Regions from separate parts of the Eleftheria terrae genome, predicted to be linked through region 1. Evidence: predicted binding sites of a transcription regulator. Region 1 holds the regulator's gene; each other region holds the start of a gene.
What was found. The regulator LexA, encoded in region 1, represses DNA repair genes until DNA is damaged. The targets are predictions, from matches to a motif close to ACTGTATNNNNATACAGT.
Positions count from the first base shown of each region.

Region 2: a site for LexA is predicted at 1,821-1,838, ahead of N7L95_RS24035 (PA0069 family radical SAM protein). Genes of this name have one in related genera too.
Region 3: a site for LexA is predicted at 3,659-3,676, ahead of imuA (translesion DNA synthesis-associated protein ImuA). Genes of this name have one in related genera too.

Region 1 is NZ_CP106951.1:412,282-417,907, forward strand. Features, by position in the region: gene N7L95_RS02190 (hypothetical protein) at 1-723, opposite strand, end outside; gene N7L95_RS02195 (helix-hairpin-helix domain-containing protein) at 919-1,281, opposite strand; gene lexA (transcriptional repressor LexA) at 1,320-2,018, opposite strand; gene N7L95_RS02205 (asparaginase) at 2,187-3,134, shown strand; gene N7L95_RS02210 (organic hydroperoxide resistance protein) at 3,181-3,606, opposite strand; gene N7L95_RS02215 (MarR family winged helix-turn-helix transcriptional regulator) at 3,711-4,232, opposite strand; gene N7L95_RS02220 (ABC-F family ATP-binding cassette domain-containing protein) at 4,431-5,626, opposite strand, start outside.
Region 2 is NZ_CP106951.1:5,351,774-5,357,399, reverse strand. Features, by position in the region: gene N7L95_RS24045 (IS481 family transposase) at 1-49, shown strand, start outside; gene N7L95_RS24040 (DUF4166 domain-containing protein) at 99-710, opposite strand; gene N7L95_RS24035 (PA0069 family radical SAM protein) at 710-1,804, opposite strand; gene N7L95_RS24030 (YdeI/OmpD-associated family protein) at 1,937-2,206, shown strand; gene N7L95_RS24025 (NAD(P)H-dependent flavin oxidoreductase) at 2,393-3,349, opposite strand; gene N7L95_RS24020 (acyl-CoA dehydrogenase) at 3,451-5,256, opposite strand; gene N7L95_RS24015 (electron transfer flavoprotein subunit alpha/FixB family protein) at 5,355-5,626, opposite strand, start outside.
Region 3 is NZ_CP106951.1:1,888,830-1,894,455, forward strand. Features, by position in the region: gene N7L95_RS08395 (DUF6127 family protein) at 1-168, shown strand, start outside; gene N7L95_RS08400 (hypothetical protein) at 165-647, shown strand; gene N7L95_RS08405 (HNH endonuclease signature motif containing protein) at 787-1,116, shown strand; partial or broken gene N7L95_RS08410 (lysozyme) at 1,113-1,571, shown strand; gene N7L95_RS08415 (hypothetical protein) at 2,036-2,767, shown strand; gene N7L95_RS08420 (SOS response-associated peptidase) at 2,676-3,518, opposite strand; gene imuA (translesion DNA synthesis-associated protein ImuA) at 3,684-4,493, shown strand; gene N7L95_RS08430 (Na/Pi cotransporter family protein) at 4,962-5,626, opposite strand, start outside.

The sequences.
Region 1 (5,626 bases):
GGTCGGTGCTGCTGCGCCCGGCTGCAGGTGCACGCGCACCTCCCACCGGCCGCCCTTGCCGGCGAACAGGCTCACGCGCAGGTCGGCCTCGCCATGGTCGTCCCAGTGAGCCGACCAGGGCCGCACCGCGAAGACGGTGGTGTGGGCCCGGCGCGCGGCACGCTGGAGCTCGCGCAGGTCAGCCAGGGCCAGCTCGGGCAACCACACGGCCAGCACACCGCCACGGCCGGCCCGCAGCCAGGACAAGGCCCGCGGCAGCGTCTCGTGCGAGGGCACCTCACAGGTGCCGGTGGCCCGGGCGCCCGGCGTGGCCACGCAGCCTTGCGCCGGATCGAAGACCACCCCGGCCGGCTGGCCCAGCAAGGCGGTGCGCTGGCCGTGCGACGCGGCGCTGCACAGCACCGGGCCGAGCAGGGCCAGCTCGGGATGACCCGGCTGCGGCGCCAGCACCTCGACCACGCCGGCGGCCGGCCAACCGCCGGCCGGCAGCACCGCGTCGAGTGCGGGAAAGCCACTCGGGGTGGGACCGGCGGCGGCCGCCGCCGCGGCGCTGCCGCCTGGCCCGGCGGGCGTCATCGGCAGCCACAGTTGCTCGCGCAGACGTGCCCACCAGGAGGGGCGGCGTGGGGAACGCCCCGGCGCGCGGACCAGGCGCGCCTCCGTGTGGCCGTTGCCGGCGTCGGTGGGGGCGGGGGTGGGGGGGGTGTGGATGGAAGAGGCCATGTCCGTCTCCGAAAATCAAAACAGTGCAATGACGTTCGGCAGGATTGGTCGTTTCGGAAGTCCTGCAGCCCGGCTGGGCTGTGCTTCCTGCTCGCTGCACGGGGCTCGCGAGCAGAGGCTCGCGAAACGCCCGCCACCCGCGCAGCGGCTCGGCGAAAAAAGCGTGAGTCGTGGTCGGTCGTCGGCCGGTGCGGCTCAGCCGCTGCCGCGGCTTGCAGTGCGATGGCGCTGGCCCTCGCCGCCCGCTTCGCTAGCGGACATGCGCAGCTGGCCATAGAGCAGCTTGCGCTGGGCGGTGTAGTGCCACCACGGCGCCGCAGGTGCACCGCGCATGAAGTCGATCGCTGCCATGAAGGTATCCAGCACGCAGGGGTCTTGGCGTTGGCCGGTGCGTGCGCACAGGTCGTGGTAGAGCACCAGCGCGTCGCGGCCGATCAAGTCGCGCGGGGCGTGAATGCCCAGCAGCGCCAGGTCTTCAGCGAGCGAGGGGCCGATGTTGGGGATCAGCTCCAGCGACGCGGTCGGATGCAGGCAGTCGGTGTGGCGCAGCGCTTTCATCAGGACTTCCGGAGGCTGGAGTTGAAACACCGGGCAGGTCACATCACCAGGGTGTTGCGGATCAGGCCGACGGCGATGCCCTCGAGCTCGAATTCCTGGCCGGGCTCGACCACGATGGTCTTGAAGTCCGGGTTCTCGGCGATCAGCTCGATGGTGCCGCGTGTCTTCTTGAAGCGCTTGACCGTGACATCGTCACCCAGCCTTGCCACCACGATCTGCCCGTTCTTGGCTTCCTTGGCTTTCTGCACGGCCAGCAGGTCGCCTTCCAGGATGCCGGCGTCGCGCATGCTCATGCCGCGCACCTTCAACAGGTAGTCCGGTTGCCGGGCGAACATGCTGGCACCGACGTGGTAGGTCTGGTCGATGTGCTCCTGCGCCAGGATGGGGCTGCCGGCGGCGACACGGCCCACCAGCGGCAAGGCCAGCTGTGCAATGCCGGGCAGCGGCAGCAGGCCCTGGCGTCCCATGCTGGCCAGCCGCGATTCGTTCACCGAGCGCAATGTGTCAGACTTCAGCCGGATGCCACGCGAGGTGCCACCCACCAGCTCGATGGCGCCCTTGCGCGCCAGCGCCTGCAAATGCTCTTCGGCGGCGTTGGCCGAGCGGAACCCGAGCTCGGCCGCAATCTCTGCCCGGGTGGGCGGCGCGCCGGTGCGCTCGATGGAAGCGCGAATCAGGTCGAGGATCTGCTGCTGGCGCGCGGTGAGCTTGGGAAGGTCGGAGCGTTGCGGGTCCACGGGCACCTCGGGTGGTGGGTTCAAATGGGGTGTTGACAGCCCGGGGCGGTAGCCAGGGCCTACAGCGGTTCGAAGGCGGCTTCCTCGCGGAAGCGGTGGCAGGAACGGCTGAGGCGCAGGCACTGTTCGGGCATCCAGTAGCTGTATTTTTATCCAGTCTTTCGAAAAATGCAAAGCAAAGCGAAGCAGGTCGTGATCCTCGGCACCGGTGGCACGATTGCGGGCACCGCCGCCCAGGCGGCGGACACGGTCGGCTATCGGGCGGCCCAATTGGGCATCGCCTCGCTGGTGGAAGCCATTCCGGGCCTGCTGGCCTGTCCGCTCGAGACCGAACAGGTCGCGCAAGTGGACAGCAAGGACATGGGCTTCTCGGTGTGGCAGGCACTGGCCCGCCGCATTGCGCACCATCTGGCGCGCGAGGAAGTGGCCGGGATCGTGGTCACCCACGGCACCGACACGCTGGAGGAGACCGGCTACCTGCTTCAGCGGCTGCTCGCGCCGGCCAAGCCGGTGGTGCTGACCGCCGCGATGCGACCGGCCTCGGCCCTGCAGGCCGACGGGCCACAGAACCTGCTGGACGCGGTGCTGGTGGCGCGCGAACCAGGCGCGCGCGGCGTGCTCGCCTTGCTGGCCGGCGCGGTGCACAGCGCTGCGGAGGTGCGCAAGAGCCACACCTACCGCCTGGATGCCTTCTGTTCGGGAGACGCCGGGCCGCTGGCGTATGTGGAGGCCGGCCAGCTGCGCCGCCTGCGCGACTGGCCCCAGGGCGAGGCACTGGGCCTGCAGGCGGTGGCGGCCGATGTGGCGGACTGGCCCTGGGTGGAGATCGTCTCCAGCCACAGCGGGGCCGACGGGCGGGCGGTGCGCGCGTTGACGCGCATCGGTGTGCAGGGCCTGGTGGTCACGGCCACCGGCAACGGCACGGTGCACGAAGATCTGGAGGCGGCCCTGCTGGAGGCGCAGGCCGCCGGCGTGCGGGTATGGCGCAGCACCCGCTGCGCCGAAGGCCGGGTACTGCCCCGGCCGGACGATATGCTGCCGGCCGCGCAGGCCGGCACGCCCTACAAGGCCAGGGTCGAGCTGCTGCTGCAGTTGCTGTCCGCGCGCGGCGCCTGAGACGGCGGCGCGCGGCGCGGGCCGCCCTGGCGCGGCCCGCGGGCCCTCAGACCACGCTCAGGCGCACTTCGATGTTGTTGCGGGTCGCATTGGAATAGGGGCACACCTTGTGTGCAGCTTCGACCAGCGCCTCGGCATCCGCCTTCTCCCAGCCGGGCAGCGAAATGGCGAGGTCGGCCTGGATGCCGAAGCCGGCCGGGATCGGCCCGATGCCGACCTTGCCGGTCACCGAGGTGTCGGCCGGCAGCGCCTTCTTCTGCTGCGAGGCGACAAACTTCATGGCCCCGAGGAAGCAGGCCGAATAGCCGGCGGCAAAGAGCTGCTCGGGGTTGGTGCCGGCTGCGCCGGAGCCGCCCATTTCCTTCGGCAGGGCAAGCTTCACGTCCAGCGCACCGTCTGACGAGACCGCGCGGCCGTCGCGGCCTCCGTTGGCGGTGGCTTGGGCGGTGTACACCACTTTGTCGAGTTTCATCGAAAGACTCCTTGCTTGGTTGGACAGGGGGGAGGGAAACCGACGCTTCTGAAATGAAGCGTTCTATTGAATTGTGTACAACATATTGCAACAAGCCGATGGCATCATGCCGCCTCGGCCTGGCTGCTGTCTTCTTCGTGCGGCTCGACGGCCTGCAGCGCCAGGCGCTGCCGCAACGCGTGCAGCCGCTGGCGCAGCTCGGTCATCTCGGTCACGGTGCATTGCACGGCACAGGAAACCTGGCGCGGCACTTCGGCGGCGCTGCGGCGCAGCTGGCGGCCGGCGGTGGTCAAGGTGATGACCACACGGCGTTCGTCGTCCTTGGCGCGGGTGCGGGTGAGCCAGCCGCCGGCTTCCATGCGCTTGAGCAGGGGCGTGAGGGTGCCGGAGTCGAGGAAGAGCCGCTCGCCCAGTGCCCCCACGCTCAGGCCGTCCTGCTCCCACAGCACCAGCATTACCAGGTATTGCGGATAGGTCAGGCCGAGGCGGTCGAGCAGCGGCTTGTAGAGCTTGGTCATCGCCAGCGACGTCGAGTACACCGCGAAGCAGAGCTGGTTGTCGAGCAGCAGCAGGTTGTGCTGCTCATCGACGGCGGGCTGCAGGGCGGTGGGCTTGTGCGTTGGCATGGTTGAACTGTACTTCACAATTCAATTGCGTGCAATATAAACAACTTTCGAACTGAAGGAAGATCGCCGGGCGTGGCTGCACCGCTGCACGGGCAGCCGGCGATCATGTCGGCCACAGGTGAGGGCGCTTGTCGCGACGGCCGTGGACCCGCCAGCGGGGCGGCAGACACGCGTTCCCGCCGCGGCCCGGAGGCCTGTTCAGGCGGCGAGCTGCTCGATCTGCTCCGACAACTCCAGCCAGCGCGCTTCCAGGCGTTCGGTCTCGTCGGCGATGGCCTTCAGGCGCTGGCCATGCGCGGCGAGCTGGGACGGTGGCAGCGTGCCGGTGGCCAGGGCCGCTTCGAGTTCGGCCTTCTCGGTGGCGAGGGCCGCCATGCGCTGCTCCACCTGGCCCAGCTCCTTCTTCAGGGGCTTGGCCTGTTCGGCCAGCCGCTGGCGAGCCTGCGCCTGGGCCTTGCGGTCGTCGCGGCGGTTGGCGCCGGCAGCGGCTCCGGCCGGCTCGGCAGCCACCGCAGCGGCAGCCGGTGAAGGGGCGGTCGCTGAAGGCGCCGTCGCTGCAGAGGGGGACGCCGCGGGTGCAGCCGCCGCCGCGGTGGCTGCTTCCCGCTGCAGCTTGGCTTGCTCCAGCAGCCAGCGTTGGTAGTCGTCCAGGTCGCCGTCGAAGGGGCCGACGCCGCCACGGGTCACCAGCCAGAACTCGTCGCACACCTCACGCAGCAGCGCGCGGTCGTGGCTCACCAGCATCACCGTGCCCTCGAACTCGTTGAGCGCCATGCTCAGCGCCTCGCGGGTGTTGAGGTCCAGGTGGTTGGTCGGCTCGTCCATCAGCAACAGGTTGGGGCGCTGCCACACCAGCATGGCCAGCACCAGGCGGGCCTTCTCGCCGCCGCTCATGGTGCCCACCGCCTGGTTGACCATCTCGGCCACGAAGCGGAAGCGGCCAAGGAAGTCACGCAGCTCCTGTTCTCGCCCGGCGGGGCCGACGTCGCGCGCGAGCCGGATCATGTGCTGCAGTGGCGATTCGTCGGCCCGCAGCACGTCCATTTCCTGCTGCGCGAAGTAGCCGATGGCCAGGCCCTTGCCTTCGGTGATCTGGCCTGCGATGGGCGGCTGCATGCGTGCGATGGTCTTCACCAGCGTGGACTTGCCCTGGCCGTTGGCGCCCAGGATGCCGATGCGCTGGCCGGCCAGCACCGAGCGGTCGATGTTGCGCACGATGGTGGTTTCGGCGCCGGTCTCGGCATCGCGGTAGCCGCAGGACACCCGGTCGAGCGCGAGCATCGGGTTGGGCAGGCTGAGCGGCTCGCGGAACTCGAAGCTGAAGTCGGCCGCGGTGAGCACCGGCGCCAGCTTCTCCATGCGCTCCAGCGCCTTGACGCGGCTCTGCGCCTGCT
Region 2 (5,626 bases), 520 kb from region 1:
CTCCCGCCTTCCTCCGCCAAGAAACAACGTCTTGACAGTTCACACCTAGTCCTAGCCCTAGCCCTTGGCCTCGAAGCCTGGGTCTTCAGGCTCACGGTTCACGGCTTATCGATGGCCTCATCCACCGGCCGCGTCGCCGCCATCGCATCGCCCGCCGGCATCGCGTCCAGCTGCCCAGCGTATTGCAGCAGGAGACCGAGACCGGGCATCGAGAAGCGCACGAAAAACTGGTAGCGCCCGTCAACCACCAGCTTGCCTGCATGCACCCGTGGCATCAGCCAGCGCGGCAACGGCAGTGGCCCCAGCCGGGCGCCGCGCACCTGCCAATGCCAGCCGCCTTCGGGTGTGGCGACATCGAGCAGCAAGGTCAGCGCACCGGTCTTCTCGCGCCAGTGCCCCGATGGCGATTGCCCGACCGGCTCGAACACCGACAACAGCACCGGCCCATCGCCGAAACGGCGCGACCATTGCAGGCCGTGCTCGTCATGCCGCAGGTCCACCCGCAGGCGACAGCGATCCTGGTCGAGCGGAATGCCCAACTTGCGTTGCAGGCGCGCGCCGAGCCAGCCGGCCAGGCCCCGGCCGCGGGTGAGCTCGACCTCGCCTTCAAGCCGGCCGTCATGACGGTGCAGCGCCTGCAGCAACGGATGCAGCTCGCTGAAACGAGCGCCGAACCAGCGCTCCACCGTGTTGGGCATGACGGCAACCATCAGAACAGCACCCCTTGCCCGCCCCGCTGCGGCGGTTTGAAGGCCGAGAGATCCAGCGGCCGGATCGTGCGCGTCAAGCCATGGCGGGCCACCGCCTTTTCGATACGCTGGCGAATCAGCCCGGCCCACAATCCGGCGCCTTTCATGCGCGACGCAAAATCGGCCTTGTAGTCCTGCCCGCCGTGCATCTCACGCACGCGCGCCATCACGCGCTCGGCCCGGTCGGGGAAATGCTGCGTCAGCCACTGCTGGAAGAGCGGGTTCACCTCCCAGGGCAGGCGCAGCACGGTGTAGTGGATGGAGCCGGCGCCGGCCTCCGCAGCGGCTTCCACCAGGCGTTCGATCTCGGGCTCGTTGATGAAGGGAATGACCGGCGCAATGTTGACTCCCACCGGCACGCCGGCCTCGGCCAGCCGCCGCACGGTCTGGAAGCGGCGCAGCGGCGATGCGGCACGCGGCTCCAACACCCGGCACAGCGCCGGGTCCAGCGTGGTGATGCTGATCGAGACCCAGGCCCGGCCCGCCTGCGCGGCAGGGGCGATGAGGTCCAGGTCGCGCTCGACGCCCGAGGATTTGGAGATGATGGTGAACGGATGACTGCAGCCCGCCAGCACCTCCAGCACGGCTCGCGTCAGGCGCAGCTTGCGTTCGACGGGCTGATAGGCGTCGGTCGCGGAGCCGATGTTGATCGCTGACGGCCGGTAGGACGGCCGCGCCAGCTCGGCCTCCAGCCGCTCCGCCGCGTTGACCTTGGCGACGATGCGGGTCTCGAAATCCAGCCCCGGCGAGAGATTGAGGTAGCTGTGGGTGGGGCGGGCATAGCAGTAGATGCAGCCATGCTCGCAGCCACGGTAGGGATTGATGGACAGCTCGAAGGGAATGTCCGGTGAGTCGTTGGCGGACAGCAGCGACCGAACCCGTTCCTCGATCACGAACGTGGTGGGCGGCAGTTGCTCTTCGCTCGCGGCCTGCTCCAGCGTGCCCCAGCCGTCGTCGAAGCCCTCCCGCTCCGCCTTTTCAAAGCGGTGCGCGATGCGCAAGGCCGTGCCTCGCCCCTTCAGGGCGGCGGCGGGCGGATGAAGGTCGGACACCATGAGGAGGGATTGAATCACTGTATGCACGTACAGTATATTCCTCCCATGCACTGCTGCCAAGAGAGCCCCAAACGCTACGGCCCGCCTGGCTCGCGGCCGCCGCCACCCGCACTCGCCAAGGAAGTCGTCCCGATGAATCCCGCCGCCTCGTCGCTCACCCGTGCCCTGCACCCCATGCCTGGCTTCGTGGAAGATGCGCTGGAGTTGCGCGGCCTGATGGCCGCCTACCAGGCGCGTCCGCCCTATCAGCGAAACGACTACCTCGGATGGATCCTGCGGGCCAAGACCGACGACGCCCAGCTTCGGCGACTCGAGCAAATGCTCGCGGAACTGGAGCATGGCGCGCTCTACATGAAGATGCGATGGCGCCCGCGCGCACCGGCCGCGAAGAAGAAGCGGTGAGGCGGCCGGTGGCTGGTGTGCCGCAAGCACGGCTCGGCCACCGGCTGCGGGGCCGTCGAGGCGGCGAATGCAGCAGGCCGGAACAACGGTCCGGCCCGTCGAGCGCTGCCCGCGCGGGGCGGCCAGCGCGCCGGGCCCGGCTGCCCGGCATTGGGGCGACGGCCTGGCAGCCGTCGCCGGCTGGCGTCAAGCCGCGCAGAGTTGCTGCTTGGCCGCCAGGTATTCGGAGCGCAGGCGCTCCACCAGTTCGCGGGCCGGCACGACCTGCTTGATGGTGCCGATGCCCTGCCCGCAGCCCCAGATGTCCTTCCAGGCCTTCTTGGCGTTTTCGCCGCCGAAGTTCATCGCGCTCGGGTCGCTCTCGGGCAGCTTGTCCGGGTCGAGGCCCGCGTTGACGATGGACCCCCGCAGGTAGTTGCCGTGCACGCCGGTGAAGAGGTTGGAGTAGACGATGTCCTGGCTGCTGCTCTCGGTGATCATCTGCTTGTAGCCCTCGGCGGCGCGCGCCTCCTCGGTGGCGATGAAAGCCGAGCCCACGTAGGCGAAGTCCGCCCCCATGGCCTGTGCCGCCAGCACCGAGCGGCCGCTGGCGATGGCGCCGGACAGCGCCAGCGGGCCGTCGAACCACTCGCGGATTTCCTGCACCAGCGCGAAGGGGCTGGTGGTGCCCGCATGCCCGCCGGCACCGGCCGCCACCGCGATCAGGCCGTCGGCGCCCTTCTCGATGGCCTTGCGCGCGAAGGTATTGTTGATGATGTCGTGCAACACCACGCCGCCGTAGCTGTGCACCGCCTGGTTCACCTCGGGCCGTGCGCCGAGCGAGGTGATGATGACTGGCACCTTGTACTTCACGCAAAGCGCCAGGTCCTGCTCCAGCCGGTCATTGGACTTGTGCACGATCTGGTTGATCGCGAAAGGAGCGGCCGGGCGGTCCGGATGCGCCCGGTCGTGGGCCGCCAGCGTCTCGGTGATCTCGGCCAGCCACTCGTCGAGCTGCGACGCGGGCCGGGCATTGAGCGCCGGCATCGAGCCGACCACGCCGGCCTTGCACTGCTCGATCACGAGCTTGGGATTGCTGATGATGAACAGCGGCGAGCCGATGACGGGCAGCGGCAGGTTCTGCAGGACGGTAGGCAAGGGCACGAGGTTCTCCCTGGTAAGACACGGCTGCCAGGCAGCCGGCGGATTCGAATGACAGGCGGGCCGGCGCCGGGCCGCCTCGGCGGCAGCCCGGCGCCGGAGGATCAGAACGCCTCCAGCGCGAGCGCGGTGACGCTGTCCGCGCCTTCAATGATGCTGTCGCGCTGGCCCGGCACGCGAGCCAGCAGGTGCTCGGCATAGAAGCGCGCGGTGGCGATCTTGGCCTGCATGAAGGCGGCGTCCTGGCCGGCCGCAAGCCGCTCCTCGGCCACCAGCAGGGCACGCGCCAGTTGCCAGCCAGCCACCAGATTGCCGGCCAGCATCAGGTAGGGCACGCTGCCGGCGAACACCGCATTGGGCTTGGCCTTGGTGTTGGCGGCGACGAATTCCACCACCTGCACGAAAGCCTCGCGGGCCGCGCGCAGCCGCTTGAGCGTGGCGTGCGCATCGGCGCTGTCGCGCTTTGCCAGCTCGGCCTCGGTGGCCTCGATCAGGCGCGCCACCGCCTTGGCGGTCTGTCCGCCGTCGCGGGCGGTCTTGCGGCCGACCAGGTCATTGGCCTGGATGGCGGTGGTGCCCTCGTAGATGGTCAGGATCTTGGCATCGCGGTAGTACTGCGCCGCACCGGTTTCCTCGATGAAGCCCATGCCGCCGTGCACCTGCACGCCGAGGCTGGTCACCTCCAGGCTCATCTCGGTGCTGTAGCCCTTCACCAGCGGCACCAGGAACTCGTAGAAGGCCTGGTTCTGCTTGCGCACCTCGGCATCCGGATGGTGGTGCGCCACGTCATAGGCCGACGCAGCCACGATGGCCATGGCGCGGCAGCCCTCGTTGCTCGCGCGCATGGTCATCAGCATGCGCTTGACGTCCGGGTGGTGGATGATGGGCGCCGAGCCGGGCAGCGAGCCGTCCACCGGCCGCGACTGCACCCGCTCGCGCGCGTACTGCACCGCCTTCTGGTAAGCCCGCTCGGCCACCGCAATGCCCTGCACGCCCACCGCGAAGCGGGCCGCGTTCATCATGATGAACATGTACTCCAGGCCGCGGTTCTCCTCGCCCACCAGGTAGCCGATGGCACCAGGGCCGACCTCGCCCTTGTCGTCGCCGTAGACCAGCACCGCGGTCGGGCTGGCCTTGATGCCCATCTTGTGTTCGATCGACGCGCAGTACACGTCGTTGCGCTTGCCCAGCGAGCCGTCGGCGTTGACCAGGAACTTCGGCACCAAGAACAGCGAGATGCCCTTCACGCCCTCGGGCGCGTTCGGCGTGCGGGCCAGCACCAGGTGGACGATGTTGTCCGCCATGTCATGCTCGCCGAAAGTGATGAAGATCTTCTGGCCGCTGATGCGCCAGCTGCCATCGCCCTGCGGCACCGCCTTGCTGCGCACCAGCGCCAGGTCGGAGCCGGCCTGCGGCTCGGTCAGGTTCATCGTGCCGGTCCACTCGCCGGAGATCATGCGCGGCAGGTAGAGCTTCTGCTGCTCCGGGGTGCCGGCGGTCAGCAGCGCCTCGATGGCACCGTCGGTCAGCAGCGGGCACAGCGCGAAGCTGAGGTTGGCACTGTTGAGGATCTCGACGCAGGCGGCGCCGATGGTCTTGGGCAGGCCCTGGCCGTCGAACTCCGCCGGATGCTGCAGGCCCTGCCAACCGCCTTCGCCGAACTGCTTGAAAGCCTCCTTGAAGCCCGGCGCCGTGCTCACCTCGCCGTTCTTCCAGCCGCCCGGGTTCTTGTCGCCCTCGAAGTTCAGCGGCGCCACCACCCCTTCGTTGAAACGGGCGCATTCTTCGAGCACCGCCTGGGCCGTTTCCAGGCCGGCGTCCTCGAAACCCGGCAGCTTGGCCACATCTTCGAGGCCGGCCAGCTCCTGCATGCAGAACAGCATGTCCTTGACGGGGGCTTGGTAAGTCATGGCGTTTCCTTGGATCTGAGATGCGAAATGGAAAAACGGGCGGAAAAAAACCCGTTGCCCATCGAGCGGGCGAACGGGTTCGGCTGCATCGCGGTGGATTACAGCGCTTTGACGAGTTCCGGCACGGCCGTGAAGATGTCGGCCTCCAGGCCGTAGTCGGCCACGCTGAAGATCGGCGCTTCGGGATCCTTGTTGATCGCGACGATCACCTTCGAATCCTTCATGCCGGCCAGGTGCTGGATGGCGCCCGAGATGCCGGCCGCGATGTACAGCTGCGGCGCGACGATCTTGCCGGTCTGGCCCACCTGCCAGTCGTTCGGCGCATAGCCAGCATCGACCGCGGCACGGCTGGCGCCGAGGGCGGCGCCCA
Region 3 (5,626 bases), 1.5 Mb from region 1:
GGCCACGCCGCCCGCGACATCCGAGAACTGCGGGACCTGCTTGAAGCCTGGCGGGATACCCGCCGCACCGCCTGGCGCACGGCCGTGAAGGTGCTCACCACCGGCCTGCTGGTTGCGCTGCTGATCGGGGCGTCCGTCAAGTTCAACCCCTGGGGAGGCAGCCAATGATCGAGACGCTGCTGGGCGGCCTGCTCGGTGGCGCTCTCCGGTTGGCACCCGAGCTGCTGAAGTGGCTCGACCGGGCCGGCGAGCGCCGGCACGAGCTCGCCATGCAGGACAAGGCACTTGCATTCGAACAGCTGCGCGGTGCACAGCGCATGGCCGAGATCGGCGCAGCGGCCGACGCCGCCTGGGGCGTCGGCGCAATGCAGGCCTTGAAGGAAGCGGTGGCCGCGCAGGGCCAGCTGTCCGGCGTCAAATGGGCCGACGCGCTGTCTACCAGCGTCCGCCCGGTCATCACCTACACGTTCATGGGCCTGTATTGCACCGTCAAGGCCGCCGTGCTCGTGGCTGCATTGAACGCCGGCACAAGTTGGCAGCTGAGCATCCCGCAGATCTGGACCGAGGGGGACCAGGCACTGTGGGCCGGCGTGCTGAATTTCTGGTTCATTTCGAGGGCCTGGGAGCGTCGAAATGGCCGGGCGTAAGGGGCGGCAGCCCCGACCTCTCGCCGAGCGTTTCTGGGAAAAAGTGCAGCGGCATGGAGACGACGAGTGCTGGCTCTGGATCGGCTCGATCGACACGCGAGGCTACGGCAGTATCGGAGCGGACGGTGGCAAGCCGCTCATGCGCGCACACCGAGTGGCGTATCAACTGGAGGTCGGCCCAATCCCAAAGGGGCTGGTCGTCTGCCATTGCTGCGACAACCGGGCCTGCGTCAATCCGCGTCACCTCTTCGTCGCAACCCAACGCGAGAACGTACTGGACATGGTGCGTAAAGGGCGCCGCCGTTGGCCCGCGGGTGAGTGTCACCCGCGTGCGCGTCTCACCTCCGAACAGGTCTTAGCGATCAGGCGGGACACTCGATCTTCCAGCCAGATTCGTGCTGAGTACAAGATCTCGAAGTCAACGCTGAGCGATCTTCGACATCGAAAATCGTGGAGGCATCTAACGTGATCCAGGTGCCGCCGCAGGCTGTCGAGCTGGCCAAGCGCTTCGAGGGCTTCCACCGAGTTCCGACGCAGGACTCCCTTCGCCGCGCCCACCCCTACATCTGCCCTGCTGGATATCACACCATCGGTTTCGGGCATCTGTGCCGACCGGACCACTCGCCGATCACCGAGGCGGAGGGTGAGGCCTATCTGATGCAGGACCTGGCCCAGGCGCTCCAGGCGACGCTGCGCTACTGCCCAGTCCTCGCCGCCGAGCCGGCGGGCAGGCTCGCGGCCATCGTCGATTTCACCTTCAACTTAGGCGCGGGACGGCTTCAAACGTCGACCCTGCGCCGTCGGCTCAACGAGCGCGCCTGGCTGGCTGCGGCGGAGGAGCTGCGCCGCTGGGTCTACGGCGGAGGACGGGTCCTGCCAGGACTGGTGATCCGCCGAGAAGCCGAGGCTCAACTTCTACGCCATCGCAGCGGAGTGCTGCCAGGGACCTCGCTGCAAGCTGTGCCGCTACCGCCACGCACCACGTCCGCGGCGCCCCGTGGTGATCTTCTCCATCACTAAGGCGACAAGCCGGTCAGAGGGAATATCAACCGCGTCGGCCACCGCGAAAAGCGTTGACACGGTAGTTCCCCAAGATCCCTCGCTCCAACGGGCTGGCCTGATTGAGATGAAGGCCGGCTCTCAGTGCTAGGTCGATCTGTGTCAGGCCACTCCGTCGCCGCAGCTCATCACAACGCTGTTATGCCGGCATCCAGTTCTACGCCGGGACGATCGGCAACACCGCAAACGGGCTGATGGCTGCGGCCCGCACGGTGACTGGCGAAAGCGAACTTCCTTCAACCCAACCATGCATGTCCTCCCCCCTGGATGGGGGGCAACGGTACGCGAATACCGCCTAGACTTGAATGGGGAGCGATTCAGCAGTCGGTTTGCGCTTCCGCATCCTGCTCTGCCGCTCGATCCGCTTGCATGGTGCGCCCGAGGAGAGCGTGCAGCAGTCGCCAAACTGGAGGTGCATGATGGAAACCGGTCACCGTTTGATGCTCGCGCTTGGCATGCTGGCAGGGTCGGCAGGCCTGTGCGCCAATCCCCTTCCTCCCGGTGGGTCCGTGTGGCTGCCGGACTCCCATCCTCAGATCGTCGGCACTTGGATCGACTCGTCAAGCGACTCGTTCTACCTGACCGAATACGTGGGCGGAAGCGAGCCTTGGCGAAACCTGAACGGAAGTGTGGAAACGGTGGTGACCCGGTCGACCACCGACAACACGTTGAATTTCTACTGGAGGGTCACGCTCAACTCAGGTTCTGATGTGCCGGCCAACAACTTCTTCTCCTTCTCTGTCGAGAACTTTCTGCATACCGCCTTTTCCTTTGATGTTGGATGGGTCCCGGACAACGGAGCATCGCTGCAATCGGTCTCGCGCATTGGGACACTCTCTGGCGGCTGCACTTTGCAAGCCGACTGTGCCGTCTTCGACTTTCCCTCCTATAGCCAGCCATTCAGCGGCACGTCTTGGTTCTTCCTCGACACTGATGCAACCCAATACGATCGGGGAGGCCATGTTGTGGTCAAGGACGGCATGGCAATTGATTCGCCTCCGGTGATCTCGACGTTCCGGCCAGTGAGCGGCGCCTCAAGCACATCAGTTCCGGCTCGATAGCTCCATGGTGCTCGCTGCTGCTGGATGACGGCGGCACACACTGCCCGCGCATCGGCGGCAAGGGGAATGGACGGCGGGACTGCTTCAGGGCAACGCTTGTGTACCCTTCGCAGGGAGCGGCGCCGGGCCTTCTGCGAGACCGCTGGCCGGATACAAGGTCAGCAGGGAACGTGCTTGCTGCGATGGCGCTTCCAGCCACTGTGCATAGGCGTTTTCGGAGAGAACCGCCATCATCCGCTTCTCCTCGCCTGGCTTGTGCATCCGCCGCATGAGGGGATGGGCATTGGCGTTGACGATCAGCGCCGTGAAGGGTGATCAGTTCCTCGCCGTCCTGATCCTTCGGGCGCCACCGCTCCCACAGGCCGGCGATGCCCATCGGAGCCCCGTCGGTACGCCAAAAGCGCCAGCGCACGTGCTGGCCGCTTTCCCAGTTCGGTTCGAAGAAGCTCTCCATCGGGATGATGCAGCGCTGGCCGCGTTTCCAAGCATCCCGGTAGGAGGCCTTGCTCTCCACGTCCTCGCTGCGCGCATTGACGGTGGACCACCCAATCTTCGGCGCCTTGGCCCACCACGGCAGCAGGCCCCAGGTCGCGGCGATCGACTGCAACCCGAGGTCGATGCGCTCGGCATCTCGCCGGACGATCGGCCCCTGATAGCGCGGCCACAGCTCCGGCTTCCAGTCCTCGCTTTGCAGCCCAATGCCAAACGCAGCGAGCAGCCGCGGATTGCTGCGAACCGGGACGTAGCTCACGCACATGTGCTCACCTCACTGAAGATGTGAAATGCTGCGCCGCAACAGCGGCCAACCCTCTGGCCAGGGAACGCGTGCGGTTCTTCTGGCGATGAGTGTGTAGGCATCGGCCTGACTCGACAAGGACGGGGCGGTGAGATACTGTATATATAAACAGGTATCCGCATGTCTGCCGCCGCTCCCTCTCCCTCACGTGTGCCTGCCGACCGGTGTGCCGAGACCGTTCTGGAATCACTCGATCCAGCGATCGAGTGTTCACTGTGGCGCGGCACCGAGCTGTCGTGCGGCGAGCAGCGCACTGTGAGTACCGGCTTCGAGGGCCTGGATGCTGAACTACCGGGTCGGGGTTGGCCCTTGGGCGCGGTGACAGAAATCCTGCAGCCGCAGGCCACTCTGGCGGAATGGCGACTGCTCGGGCCGGGACTGCGCCAGCTGGCGACCGCAGAGCGTCCCTTGTGGCTGGTGGGGGCGCCCCATGCGCCCTACTGTCCCGGGCTGCGTTTGGCTGGCCTTCCTGAAACCCACTTGATTCGGGTGCGTGTCGACATCCCGGCTGAGCGGCTGTGGGCAACCGAGCAAGCGGTCAAGGCCGACGGTCTGGGTGCCGTGCTGGCTTGGCTGCCCCAGGTGCGGCCGGCGCAAATCCACCGATTGCAAGCCTGTGCAGCTCAAGCCGACATGCCCATCTTCTTGATGCGGCCGGAGCTTGCCCTGCGTGATGCTTCTGCAGCGCCACTGCGGCTGGTGGTATCTCTCGGTGACGCATGGACGTTGCACGTGCAGATCGCAAAGCGCCGCGGCCCAGTTCATGAAGGTCAGTTATCGCTTCCCGCTGTGTCGCCTCAGTTGGCACGGCTCGCAGCGGCCCGCTTGCAGTCCATGGGCCATAGTTTCATGGAAAGCCACCGGGTTGCGTCAGCTGCCACTGCTTCTCCTTACCCCGCGCTTGTCACCGACCATGCTGTTGCCGAGTGAGCCCGGTGCTCAAGGTAGTGTTCCTGCCTTCAACCTCCGCTCCGGCCGGCAGCAGACGTCAACGTGTGCGCCGCCGGGTCAACGAGCGCAAGCAGGCTGGCCGCCGCAGAAGAGTTGCGCTCCTGGGTATATGCCAAGGGACGGGCATTTGCGAGTCTGGTGGCGCGAGGAGATGCCGACGCCCGCTGGGGTTCTGTCCAGGCGCGGCGCGACCTGTGTCCTCCCCCTCAGCACTCCCGAGCATGCGGCCTTGCCGGATCGCGGTGGGGGCACCTTCCGCAATGCCGAGAAGGTGGCGGGCTGATCTGTGCGAGAAGGGCTACCCGGGCCGGCCAGGGTCAGTGCGGCGACGCATGGCGGGGTAGAGCCGCAGCGGCCCTTGACAGCGACTACGGTGCGCTCCTTGGAGCAACCAACATTCGTCTTTGAGCAAACGGACCGATGGCGCCTCGGGATGAGTGGCGGCTGCTACGTTTCAGCGGCAGGGCTCAGCCGCGCCTCTGACGGTTTTGGTTCAGGCACCAGCCGCACCAGCATTCGGGCTACGGCACGGGTGCCGCCAATGAATATGAGCGCTCCGAGCACATTGAACGCGACATGTGCATTGGCGATCTGCTGCGCGGCGTCGTGCGCCGAAGCTCGGGCCAAAGCTGTGAGCGGCTCCAACAGGGCCACCCCGGCGGCGGCCGTCGTCAGGTTGAAGCCGAGATGGAAGACGCCAGCCCTGATGGCTGCAGCCGACCGGCCGAGGGTGGCCAATAGGGTGTCGGCGCAGGTGCCGATCTCCGCCCCCAGCATGAGCGCCAAGCCGGCCTCCAGGCCGATGAGTTGCTGGCTGGCCAGGGTGATGACGATGGCCATCATCGCAGAGGAGGACTGAATCGCCACGGTGGCGGCCGCACCCACCAATACACCCATCACGGGGTCGGAGAAGCCTTTCAGCCAGTGCTTGACCATATCACTTTGGCCCAGTGGCTCCATCGCATGCCCGATCGTGGTCAGCGCAAACAGAATGGCGCCCATGTAGAAGACCGGCTCGCTCCAGTGAGCACCTCGACGGTGGCGGGTAAGAAATTGACCCGCCAGGCCAAGGATCAGAAGCACAGGCGCATAAAGGTCGACATTGAGTGCGA